3 regions of the Photorhabdus stackebrandtii genome follow, and region 1 is predicted to be linked to each of the others. Evidence: predicted binding sites of a transcription regulator. Region 1 holds the regulator's gene; each other region holds the start of a gene.

Region 1 (4,509 bases):
GATATACCTATTTTCATTCCACCGATGGCAGCACACGGACTGGCTCATATCTCGGCTGAATTGGGAACAGCGCGTGGCGCTGCTGCCGCTGGTACCCTGTTTACTGCGCAAACTCTGTCTAATTCATCTTTCGAAGAAATAGCAAAAGTGAGTAACGGCCCCAAATGGTTCCAAATTTATTTTACCAAAGATATGGGTATGAACCGTGAGCTAATACGCCGGGCTAAAGCGATGGGGGCGACCGCCATCGTATTTACGGTTGATTTAGAGTGGAGTGGTAATAGGGAAACCGATAGACGCAATAAATTTACCTACCCACGTTCACTGCCATTTCCTAATGTTCCTGGCACTACCATCGGTGCACCATTATCAGAGATTACAGCACTATTTAAACGGGATCTTGATTTTAAGGATCTGGAATTTCTCGCCAAAGAATCAGGTCTCCCTGTCATCGTAAAAGGTATTCAATCTGCCGAAAATGCTAAAGAATGTGTTGACCACGGAGCCGCAGCTATTCAAGTTTCTAACCATGGCGGCCGGCAATTAGATACTGTCCCGGCAGCAATTAAGTCATTACCAAGTATTGTTGAAGCCGTTGGGCGTCACATTCCGGTCTATTTAGATGGCGGTATCCGTCGCGGTATTCATGTGTTTAAAGCTCTCGCATTAGGTGCCAAAGCTGTCGCTATCGGCAGACCAATTTTATATGGACTGGCATTGGGTGGAGCACTAGGCGTGACTTCCGTTTTAAATTTGCTTAAGGATGAGCTGAAACTTAGCATGAAGCTGGCGGGATGCGCAGCTATTAAAGATATTGAGAGAAAGTTTATCAGTTTAATTTAACTCATTAACTAATAACGTAAATATCAGCCCCGTTTCATTTAAAATAGGTGATTATAAGGAAGCGGGGTAAATTCTGTTAACCACGATGGTTTTTATAATTTAACCGGTAAAATAGAATTCTCACCTTCCCCCTGAGGTATTCTTCAAGGGGAAATGTTTCATATAAATATTAATGGAGTATACGAGATACTGACGGCTCCGTGAGATCAATTTCATACCTTTGTTGTTCTTCCATTCTACTGCGTAAAACATCTTCTACTAATGCAGAAAAACCTGTCATCATTTGGCATTCCATAATAACACCTTTTGGCTCAGGCCACGGCAAGCTGGCAATTGGCCAGTCACAATATAATTTATAATAATTAAACTGATCTAGCAGCTCTTTACTCTTGTCAAAATCATTACTCCAGTAGGCATTACCCAACCGTAAGTTTGTATGAAATTCGTCAAAGCTGCCAAAGATTTCATAAATATAATCAGCGGTTTTCAGCATATTTTTCCATGCCACTTCTTCACTGATATAACCAGCACAAAAACAATTACGGCTTAAAACAATTGCAAGCCACAAATCAAATCCCCACACCAATGCAGGTGGGTGCCTATTAACAGTTTGAGAACATTTACGAATAGAGTCAGGTGTTACTTCAACTAATTTGGCAAGAACTTTAAACATTTTGCCATCACTAAGCGCAGCATCAACAGCAAAATGTTTTGAATGTACCCCACCCCACAAATCAGTTAGCATTTTCATATAACCTTCTTCATCAATAATTCCCCAGTCACTGTATAGTTGGGATTGATGTTCCTGAATAGAGGATAATGGGAGCAGGCAGTAACGATAGTTATCATGAACAACCCGTGACTGTAAAGGATAATGCTCCAGAGTTTCACTCCAAAAGCCCAGCCAATAGTCACTAACAATGTTTAACCGCAATGCCTGGCGCTTTTCTTCCGGTAAAAAAGATAAACCAGCCTGTTGATAATAGCGCCGTTGTTCCCATTCAGGGCGTTTAACAATACGATAAATAATAACTGAAAGTGACATTACTGAAAATAATGCTACACCGACTACTTGTGCCAAAAGTAAATAGTCTGTAGCAGGGACGGATACATTATCTATTATAAATAATACAATTGCCACAGATAATATAATCCCCATACAGACTGCAATTAAAAATAAAATATTAATCAATGCGTATAATGAACTCAGAAAAGGTAACTTTCTTTTTTCACAGATAATATTCTTTATTACCTGATAGCCTTTCGCAGGAAACTGCCTATAATGAGGCTGATTTTGTAAAAGTTCTTTCATCATAAATGATTCCTTTCCGAAAATTATCTACCATATATGATAATTCTTATCTGTATTATCACAAACCTCAAGAAAACATTATTTTTGCTGCTAAGTATCAATTTAACCAAATTAACTCTATCAGGGGACAAACACAATGAACTTTTCTGGAGAATATTTTCTATCGCAGAAACATGATAACATCCTAATATTGTTATCATGCTGGCTGTAAGGGGCGCAATGAAACTGATTAACCAAAAAAAGTTACTGGAACAAGCCGAAGCTATTTGCCTGGCACGGGGAGTTCGCTTTACTCCGCAGCGGTTTGAAGTTTTGCGTCTGATATCAGAGCAACCCGGCGCAATCAGTGCTTATGATTTACTGGATTTATTGCGAGAAGCAGAACCACAAGCTAAACCACCAACAATATATCGGGCACTGGAATTTCTGCTGGAACAGGGATTTATTCATAAAATAGAATCCACCAACAGTTATGTGCTGTGCCACCATATCGAACAACCAAGCCACACCTCAGCAATGTTTATCTGCGACCGTTGCGGTTCTGTCACAGAACGGGATGGTGGAGCCGTTGAATCCGCTATTCAACAGTTAGCAAAAACCGCCGGATTCAGTTTACGCCATACAGTCATTGAAGCACATGGTTTATGTTCCTCTTGTGCAGAAATTGAATCCTGTACTGAGCGGGATGAATGCCAGCACGACCACAGTATTGAGATAAAAAAGAAATAGAGAACCTGTAAATAGCAACAGGAAACAGCAGAATCACGTTCAAGATAATCATATTGATAAACCAATAACATGATTCTGCCGGAATATTTTAACTCTTTGATAAAAAACAAAAAATAACGATTCGATATTTTACTATCAAAATCCATCACTATTACGAATCACCCCAACGGCTAATCCTTCAATTGTCAGGCTCCGTTCACGCAGATCCACCACGATTGGCTTAAACTCAGGGTTTTCTGCCAACAATTCAACTTTATTTCCAGTCTGTTTAAAACGTTTTACAGTCACTTCATCTTCAATACGGGCAACAATAACCTGCCCATTACGAACATCCTGTGTTTTATGCACCGCCAACAGATCACCATCCATAATCCCAATATCTTTCATGGACATACCACTGACTCTCAACAGGAAATCCGCACTTGGCTTAAACAGTGCGGGATCAATCCGATAACGACTTTCAATGTGCTCCTGCGCCAACAGTGGTTCACCTGCGGCTACACGACCAATCAACGGTAAACCAGATTCTTCTAGCAGTAAACGGATACCCCTGGATGCCCCGGCAACAATCTCTATCACCCCTTTACGAGCTAATGCTTTTAAATGCTCTTCAGCCGCATTAGGTGAACGAAAACCAAGACGTGATGCAATTTCAGCACGTGTTGGTGGCATACCCGTTTGCGAAATGTGATCACGCACCAAGTCATAAACCTGCTGCTGCCTTACGGTAAGTGCTTTCATTTCACCTCCTGTGTGTTTATACAGTTAAACTGTGAGTATATACAGGTAAATAGCGATTGGGAACCTGCCAGGGCAGAAAATCAGCCCATTATAGTATAATGACTCATTATTTAACTAAATCAGGTCACAAAATAGCGCCAGAGAATGGTACTCCAGACAATTAACGACAGCATCATTGTCAGAAAGACCGCCGCCGATCCCATATCTTTCGCCCGACCGGATAGTTCATGGAATTCACTGCCAATACGATCAACAACAGCTTCAATAGCACTGTTCAGGATCTCCACAATCACCACCAGCATCACTGAACCAATCAGCAAAATGCGTTCAATTGCACTGATATCCAGATAAAATGCAACAATCACCGCCAATATCGCCGCAATTATTTCCTGCCGGAAAGCCGCTTCATTTTGCCACGCAGCCCTGAGACCTTTCATCGAATATACAGTTGCTTTGATGATACGGGTCAGTCCCTTGGATTGATTTGCCATAAGTTATTCACACCAAATGTGAGGTTATTTGCCACTTTTAACTTTTATTATCGTCTTAACATAACAGATCTCAACACTTGTTTCTGATATGCTTGCGACGTGTTGCTAACAAGAGGCTTCAAGTTATTTATGTCAGGTTGGCGTAAAATATATTATAAATTATTGAATTTACCACTGAAAATACTGGTAAAGAGCAAACTTATTCCTACAGATCCCATTACCGAATTACGGCTCGATACGACACGCCCTATTCTGTACGTCTTGCCGTATCACTCCAAAGCAGACTTACTGACATTACGTCAGCAATGTCTTGAGCAGGATCTGCCGGACCCTTTAAACTCACTGGAGATAGGTGATACTGAGCTTCCGGGCTATGTATTTATCGATAATGGC
Region 2 (4,509 bases), on a different contig from region 1:
ACCGGATTGAATGGAATTACACCAAGGATTAGCAGAGCAATAATGGCAATGATAGCGATAACAGTGGCGAAGACCCATTTGCCAACGTTTTTACGCTTCACTGTAGGGCGATCCCAGCTTGAATCCAAACCACCTTCTTTATCATATTGGCGCATCAAAGGGATCGCGTAGAAGCGGAATATCAATAGGGCAACCAGCATTCCCAACCCGCCGATACCGAAACCCCAGTGCCAGCCATAGTCACGAACCAGCAAGCCAGTAGTCAGAGGAGCAATAAAGGAACCGATGTTAATCCCCATATAAAATAGGGAAAAACCACCATCACGACGTGGATCATCTTTTTTATACAGCGTTCCGACCATGACAGTGACACAGGTTTTAAACAGTCCTGTACCTAAGTTTTCCTATAATTCTGCACTCCAGGAGTGTCGTGTGTGCAACAAATTAAGCTTTTAAAAAGCTCTTTCAGCTTTGGTTTAGAGTAAACCGAAAAGCCACGTTTTTTTATTAAATGACGTCCTGTCTTATTAATATATTTCTAACATATTTTTCGGATAATTTTATTAATAAACCGAGTATCTCCTACTTTAATATTCCATTTTTCATAGCAAAGTTCGACAGAAATCCCATTTCTTATCACTGGTTGATTGAAGTGATGATGAGGACTATTGACTTATTTATGTTTTTCATGTTGTTGTAAATAAAAAGATTTCAGAGTAATAAATTAATTAATGGCTATGATATATAAATAATCTTTTCAGAGACCAGATATTGAGAGTGATAATGAAAGGTAAAAAAGTACAGTCGTTTGATTGTCAGCTTCGTGTTTATTTAGCTACTTTTGTTTCTATCTTTTATATAAAAGTCGGCAATAAATCAGATTAAAAGGTATAATGTTAATATTGGAATGAAATAATGGATTATTAGGCTATATGTGAAAGTCATTATGGCTGTTTCTTAGATGAAGAAACAGCCGTTAATGATATTTAATGGACTTTTCCAGCTTGCACGTACAGAGAAGGCTGACCATCAGGCCGGGTTTTAAAACGACGATGTAGCCACATATATTGATCAGGAGCCTGTAAGATCTCCTGCTCTACCACTTTGTTCATAAAGGCAGCTGCTTTCACTTCATCGTCTTTAGGGAATCCATCTACCGCGGGTTGAATAATTAATTCATAACCTTTTCCGTCAGGCAGGCGGAGGGGGGTAAATGGGATCATTGCCGGATCAGAAAGACGTACAAGTATAGAGGTGCCTGTGGTTGTTGCGGCATGTTCTACAGCAAATAATGGCGCGAATACGCTGTTTCGTGGGCCATAATCATGATCGGGTGCGTACCAGACGATTTCGCCATTTTTCAGACAGCGGATCATGCCTTTAACATCTTTCCTATCCAGCATATATTTGTTGGATCGCAGTCGTCCCCATGTTTGTAACCAATCCATAACCGGATTATCATTTGGGCGGTAAACACCAATCCCCGGATTAAGTAAACCGAGAATTCGGGCACCCAGTTCCAGCGTCAGGAAATGAATACCGATAACGATAATTCCTTGTTTGCGAGCCTGAATTTTCTGGATATTTTCTCGCCCGGTAACTTTAAACCAGCGTTCTACTCGCCAATCGGGCCAAAACCAGGCCATACCCGTTTCAAATACCCCCATTCCGACAGATTCGAAGTTTTTTATTAGCAGCTCACTGCGTTTCTCTTGGGGCATATCAGGAAAACATAGCTCAAGATTTCTTTCGGCAATTCTGGCGCGTTTTTTCAGAAAGCGCATGGAGAATCTGCCCAAGCGGGTACCTATCCAATAAATAATGGGGTAGGGGAGCAGAACCAGCAAGTAAAGCAGGCTGATGCCAAACCACGTAAGCCAATAACGGGGATGAAGCAATGAGCGTTGAAAAGAAGGTGCTTGTATCATGGATTCTCAGGTTATTTATAGTGCCAAATAAGATGGACAAAACAATTCGCCTATTGTGACACTTTTTGACGGGATATCGAAGTTTTCAGACATGAAATGTTTAGGATATCGATTGTGAGTTACATTTTGGTTGGTTCTACTGAACTGACTGCTGCTTTCTTTCGTCAGTATGTGGTGTCTTCGTCTGTCATCCAGTTTGGCTGTCCGTAAAGAATGATTACCAGTAAGTTACTGATAAATAACTATTAAAATAGTTTTTTAGAAGCTATTTACAATGCATGTGAATAATATTACTGTTTGTATAAACAGTAATGTTTGTAGAGGGAAAAACGATGCATGTAGAAGTAACTATCGATAAATCTAAGAAGCTGCCAAAAGGTGCTGTCCCTGCTCTTGCTGTCGAACTGGATAACCGCCTTAAACGCCGTTGGCCTGATATTAAAACCAATGTGAAGTTAGCAGGTAATGATGGGCTATCCGTCCGTGGTGGTACTCCCGATGACAGGAAAGTCGTTGAGGAAATTCTGCAAGAGACATGGGAAAGTGCTGATGATTGGTTCCAGCCTTAAATGAGGGGTAAGATAAACGACAGCCAATTAAACCTGCTGGTTGCTGGCAATCTGAGGTGTTTATCCTATAGTCTGTGATGTGAAGGGTTCCATAATCAATTGATGGGAGGGGAAGCCCTCCCATTTTATTATTATTGATTTCCTATTGCCGAGTGACAAATAACTACTCGTTGAAAATCATTTTCGTTATCATACCCGCTTGATGGCGGAGGCCATCATTTATACACCTAATCTTATGACTTGAAATTCAGGAAAGTACACCATGCCAGTGTTACATAACCGCATTTCTAATAAAGAGTTGAAAACACGTATGTTGGCGGAGAACCAGCCCCGTACTACCATCTCTTTTTATAAATATTTTAATATCTTGGATCTTCAGGCTTTCCGTGACAGCTTGTATCAACAATTTACTGAGTTTTCAGTATTTGGCCGGGTTTATATTGCCAAAGAAGGGATCAATGCACAGATAAGTGTACCAACTCATCATCTGGAAGCATTCAAAGCTTTATTATATGGCGTTGATCCTGCGTTGGATAATCTGAGGTTGAATATTGCACTTGATGATGATGGAAAATCTTTCTGGGTTTTGCGTATGAAGGTGCGTGATCGCGTAGTAGCTGACGGTATTGAAGATGAAACTTTTGATTCATCAAAAACCGGTGAATATCTTAAAGCAGAGCAGGTCAACCAGATGTTGGATGATCCTGAAACGTTATTTGTCGATATGCGTAATCACTATGAATATGAAGTCGGGCATTTTGAAAATGCAATTGAAATTCCTTCTGATACCTTCCGCGAACAATTGCCAATGGCAGTGGAAATGTTGCAGGATAATAAAGATAAAAACATTGTGATGTATTGCACTGGTGGTATTCGTTGTGAAAAGGCCAGTGCTTATATGTTGCATAATGGTTTTAAAAATGTATATCACGTAGAAGGCGGTGTTATCGAATATGCCCGTAAAGCCAGGGAGCAGGGATTACCAGTGCGTTTTATGGGTAAAAACTTTGTATTTGATGAGCGGATGGGAGAACGTATTTCAGATGATGTCATTGCTCATTGCCATCAATGTGGCGCGTCTTGTGATAGCCATACTAATTGTAAGAATGATGGTTGCCACCTGTTGTTTATTCAGTGCCCAGAATGTACCGCCAAATTTGAAGGTTGTTGCAGTGAAGCATGTAGGGAAGAAGTCAGGCTACCAGAAGCAGAACAACGTGTTCGTCGGGCTGGTCGAGAGAATGGCACAAAAATATTTAATAAATCCCGATATCGCCTACAGGATGGATTGAATATTACCTCATTACAGTTGAATAAATAGTATTATTAATAGCTGGCACAGAGATTATTGTGCCAGTTTCATTTGTTTCAAGATAATAGCTTTTTTAGTAGAGATATTTAAATACATTGTAAATAAAACAGAGTTCGATTCTATTGTTCACTTTTATTTTTTCAGTAATATGCCTTTTATGAGAATATACTGTGCTATTACTGATGTTTAGTTTTTGAGATATCCGATAATTCGGGATCTCTTTCATCCAGTAATCGATGACTTTATGCTCTTGTGGACTAAAAATAGAACAATGCTCATCAGTTGTCACCCGATATTTCTGAATTTCTTGTGATGTTATTTTACTCAATTTATTAAGCAAATAGGGAAGGCTTTTCTTTGCTAAAATAAAAGTATTGTTTTTCAGTACAATATAATTTTTACAGTAAGGGTAGACACTATTAAGGTATATATAGATACGGGTGTTATCTATAAGAGTAATAAATTTCTGTAAATTAGAGCAATAACTGGAATGGTGACAATAATGAGTCAAATTAGCTAAAACAATATCAGGAGAAAAATGAGTTACAATATCTATGGCTTCGTTAATTGAAGATGAGTCAACAATTTCAATATCTTCAACATTGTCATTTTTCTTTAAAAATTCATTGATACCTGAACGGGTGTAATAGCACTCTTCAACGACTAGGATTTTCATTATTGTACGTCCCTGTTCTTGTTT
Region 3 (4,509 bases), on a different contig from region 1:
TATTTTGTGCCATCTATTGAAGGGCAATTGGTACTGATTGTTATCTCTGGTGTACTGTTCTTCGCTTTCCGTAATATTCAGTATGCACACGCAACCCTGTTTATCACACTACTGGTATTACTATGCTTCAATTTGCTGGGCGAAGGCTTTGAAGTTGCATTACCAAGGATTGTTGACACATTAATTGGCTGTGGGATCGCCTGGTTAGCCGTAAATTTCATTTGGCCAGACTGGAAATTTCACCAACTGCCACAAGTGATAAGCCGGACGATGGACACCAATTGCCGCTACCTTGATGCCATTTTGGTTCAATATCGTCAGGGAAAAGACAATGGCTTGAACTACCGAATTGCCCGCCGTGATGCTCACAATAGTGACGCGGAACTGGCATCAGTTATTTCAAACATGTCTGCCGAACCGAAAAGTTACCAGACTTCCCAAGAAGAAGCCTTCCGGCTACTGTGCCTGAATCACACTATGCTGAGTTATATCTCTGCGTTGGGAGCACACCGTGATAAATTGGATAACAACGTTATTCTGGATATTCTTCACGATGCTATTTGTTATGTCGATACAGCATTAAAACCAGCATTAATAGATGATGATAGAATTGAGCAAATATTTGTTAACATAGCGAAAAGAATTGAGCAAACCCCAGCAGAAAGAGACAGTAAAGAACAATTGGTATTGCAACAAACAGGCTTATTAATAGGATTGTTGCCTGAAATTGTCATTCTTATTAAGCAAATTAATCAATTATAGCCAGATTGATATACTGGGGCAGTTGACTGCCCCTTTTATTTAGTTATTCACGATAAAGATCTAACAGGCCAGTTCCTTATGCCAGCGTAATAAGTCATTACGAATCTGTACCGGTAAAACGGCTGAATGGCATCCTTCAATTGCACCAGCCAAAGCAAGTAATAAACTAACATTAGATTTTCTTTTATATTGATGCAGTTTTAAATAACTGGCTTTCGCACCTAACAGCCGTAAATCTTCAACTTTACATATTCCTACCTTCCATAACTGACGCTCAAGAGACATTCCAAGATTAGGCAAATCTTTCAAGCGTGTTGGCATCTTCTTTTTACCCGTCATTTCAATTAACGAGTAGTGATAAGCCAAATACGCATATTGAGATAATAATTCTTGATCTTGCCAAAGTGATTCAACAACCTGGTAATAACGCAAAGTTACCGGCACTCCCTTTTTCGAGTAAATATAGTTTTTCATCCCTCTGGCTTTAAATAACACTTCAGCATGGCCATTTCCCCGTAAATATAATTCTCCATCAGCAATAATAGCAAACATAATCCCGTCAGCCAGCAGGCTGTAACCGCCGAACTGTGGCTTCCTTGTCAATCTTCCAAATGAAGAAAAACCATTTTTGAGTTGAGTAAAACGCACCTCAGACAACAACATACTGATCACTCCATGAGTTTTGTGCAAATAAATCTTTTATCCATAGATTTGTCCCAACTATTAGAGAAATAAATAACAGGAACAAGCAATTGAAAACATACGCAATTCAATTTTCCCTGCCAATGGTTAAATGAGTTTCAAGCCATTTATCGTAAATATTTGCGAAGCTCTTTGAAAAAATAGACTTGATCTTAGCCTGACATGAAGATACTGTATATTAATACAGTTACTTGTGGCGGGGTTCATTATGGGCATTCAATCATCCTGGGTTTACCTTCCTAAACATCAGCTAACAGAAAAGCGACTATCACTCTCTTCACCTGCGCAAGATAATTCAGCCGGACGTGGTGGTATCGTGAGTGAATTGATTTATAGTGATAACCAAGCTGTCATTAATCATATATTGCTACCTTTGTTACGCCAGTCAGGAAATGAAGCCCGCTGGTTGCTATGGGTTAGTCCACATCAAAAACTGAGCCGCCAATGGCTAATTCGCTCTGGATTACCCTTAGATAAAATTGTGCAATTAAATCGCATCAACTCCATTACAACAGTAGACGCAATGGAAAGAGCGTTAGCAAGTGGTAATTACAGCGTGGTGCTTGGCTGGTTGCCAACGTTATTAGCAAGAGATACAGTAAGATTACAGTCTGCGGCACAAAAAGGTAATGCATTGGCCTTTATTATGCGCCCACAAGATGTAAATAAAGGAGCCAATGGCACCGAATCGCAATCAAATTTACTAAAAATTCATTCTATTTACTATCATTGACCAAAATTAGGAATTATTTCAATATTCATGACACAAAATAGCCAATTCAGGCTTAGAATCACTAATCACAACTAAAATCAATTAATTAAGATAGGATTAGTTGTAAAGAATAGTAAAGTTTTTTTTAAAATCATACATTCTCTTTTAAATTTTTTGCTCTATTAATCAAGGGCCACTTGTAACTTTTTAACTTCGTTGTAGACTTTACACCATTAAAGGTTACTGCCCTTGGTTCCTTATGTACTGTTTGGTCCATTGATTTGATAGAAGTGCAGTATTCCTAACTGAGTTTTTTAATCAATATGGCTAATAGCCTATCTCAGTAGATATAATTTAGTGCAGGCTATTCTTATGGACAAATAGTGAACACCGATAGCGTACAAAATTTAAAACGTACATGCAGTAACGGTACATGAAGAATTTGAGCCCTGCTCAGTGTTCACTGTTATTACTAAAGAATGGCAAAGGAAATAACCTAATGGGATAGGCAGTAAGTAAAAAGGCTCCCGAAGCCAATTGCCTATTGGGTGATGATAATAACGAGGCGTTAAAATGAAAAAGACAGCTATCGCGGTAGCAGTGGCAGTGGCCGCTTTCACAACTGCAACGCAAGCAGCTCCAAAAGACAACACGTGGTATACCGGTGGTAAATTGGGTTGGTCCCAATACCATGACGTAAACTTCTACGGTAACGGTTATACCAATGAAATCGGTAATGGCCCTACTCACAAAAGCCAACTGGGTGCTGGTGCTTTCTTAGGCTACCAAGCTAACCCATATCTTGGTTTTGAAATAGGTTATGACTGGTTAGGCCGTATGCCTTACAAAGGTAACGTAAACAATGGCGCCTTCAAAGCTCATGGTTTCCAACTGGCGACTAAATTGAGTTATCCAATTATGGATGATCTGGACGTCTATACTCGTCTGGGTGGTATGGTTTGGCGTGCAGATTCCAAAGCGAATTACGGTGCCACCAATACTCATCTGAGAAATCATGATACAGGCGTTTCGCCACTGGCAGCTATTGGTGTCGAGTATGCGGTGACCAAAGACTGGGCGACTCGTCTGGACTACCAATGGGTTAACAATATCGGTGATGCAGGTTCAGTCGGTGCGCGTCCTGATAACGGCTTGCTGAGCGTAGGTGTTTCTTATCGCTTCGGCCAAGATGAAGCAGCCGCTCCAGTTGTTGCTCCAGCTCCAGTTATCGCTCCAACGCCAGCGCCAGTTGTTGAGAACAAACGTTTTACTCTGCGTTCTGATGTTCTGTTCGCATTCGCCAGCGCTGAGCTGAAAGCAGAAGGCAAGCATACTCTGGATAAACTGTATACTGAATTGGCAAACATTGACCCAACTCAGGGTAAAGTGCTGGTTCTGGGTTACACTGACCGTATCGGTAAAAACGAACACAACCAGCCATTGTCTCAAAAACGCGCTCAAAGCGTAGTTGACTATCTGGTAGCTAAAGGCGTTCCTACCGGTAGCATCAGCGCAGAAGGCCGTGGTAAAGCAAATCCAGTAACCGGTTCTACTTGCGACAAAATCAAAAAACCGAATTTAATCAACTGTCTGGCTCCAGATCGTCGTGTAGAGATCGAAATCCAGGGGATTAAAGAAGTTGTTACTCAAGCGCAAAAAGCTGCTCATTAATCGCCTTTATTGATTACATTAGTCATTAAAAGCGCAGAAAGCCCCATTTTCAGATGGGGTTTTCTTTTAGCTGTCTCCCCCTAATCCTAAAAGTTCGTTTCGCTCTCCATGAGAATTTAGGCGGGAAAATTCCACAGTTTTATTAAGAATCTCGTTGCAATACCAACCCACAACAACTGAGGCTACTCGTTCTTACCCAGAATAGCTTCCAAGTCATGCTTCAAACTGGACATTTGGGTGGCGTATTTTTCTTTACGTTCAGCATCTTCAATTAATTGTATGATAGTTTCGGACAGCGTATTACCCCGTCTCTGAGAAAGTACAGATAAACGATGCCATACAAGAAAATCTAAATCGATAGATTTCTTGCGGGTATGCTGATGTTCTGCATTAAAATGCCGTTTACGCCGGGCTCGGATAGTTTGCTTCATTCGGTTGAATAAATCAGGATTCATATGCTGCTCAATCCATTTAAGTACCCTTACCGGCTCACTCTCAAGTTTGATCAGCTTATCAACCGCTGCATGAGCTGCGCTGTTTTCTATATATTTAGTAATTGGCTCACCTTCCTGATGTTTTCTAATCAGATAAGCCCATTTCCAGCCACATTCCAGATTTTCCAGTTGTTGATATTTCATCTTATTTTCCCGGTGACAGCGTAA

The links. Region 1 encodes LexA, which represses DNA repair genes until DNA is damaged. Its sites were predicted from a motif close to TNCTGTATGTACATACAGNA; they were not measured.
Positions count from the first base shown of each region.
Region 2: C5470_RS11565 (DinI-like family protein) is a predicted target of LexA. The motif match lies at 2,220-2,239, and genes of this name have one in related genera.
Region 3: sulA (SOS-induced cell division inhibitor SulA) is a predicted target of LexA. The motif match lies at 1,634-1,653, and genes of this name have one in related genera.

Region 1 covers NZ_PUJV01000015.1:72,211-76,719, forward strand. Annotated here, with positions in the region: gene C5470_RS13770 (lactate oxidase) at 1-843, shown strand, start outside; gene C5470_RS13775 (DUF1266 domain-containing protein) at 1,013-2,158, opposite strand; gene zur (zinc uptake transcriptional repressor Zur) at 2,375-2,884, shown strand; gene lexA (transcriptional repressor LexA) at 3,020-3,625, opposite strand; gene C5470_RS13790 (diacylglycerol kinase) at 3,745-4,116, opposite strand; gene plsB (glycerol-3-phosphate 1-O-acyltransferase PlsB) at 4,246-4,509, shown strand, end outside.
Region 2 covers NZ_PUJV01000011.1:85,297-89,805, forward strand. Annotated here, with positions in the region: partial or broken gene C5470_RS11555 (peptide MFS transporter) at 1-398, opposite strand, end outside; gene C5470_RS11560 (Kdo(2)-lipid IV(A) acyltransferase) at 987-1,928, opposite strand; gene C5470_RS11565 (DinI-like family protein) at 2,261-2,497, shown strand; gene trhO (oxygen-dependent tRNA uridine(34) hydroxylase TrhO) at 2,760-3,818, shown strand; gene C5470_RS11575 (response regulator transcription factor) at 3,883-4,485, opposite strand.
Region 3 covers NZ_PUJV01000011.1:36,280-40,788, reverse strand. Annotated here, with positions in the region: gene yccS (YccS family putative transporter) at 1-762, shown strand, start outside; gene C5470_RS11345 (TfoX/Sxy family DNA transformation protein) at 823-1,425, opposite strand; gene sulA (SOS-induced cell division inhibitor SulA) at 1,673-2,197, shown strand; gene ompA (porin OmpA) at 2,750-3,847, shown strand; gene matP (macrodomain Ter protein MatP) at 4,030-4,485, opposite strand.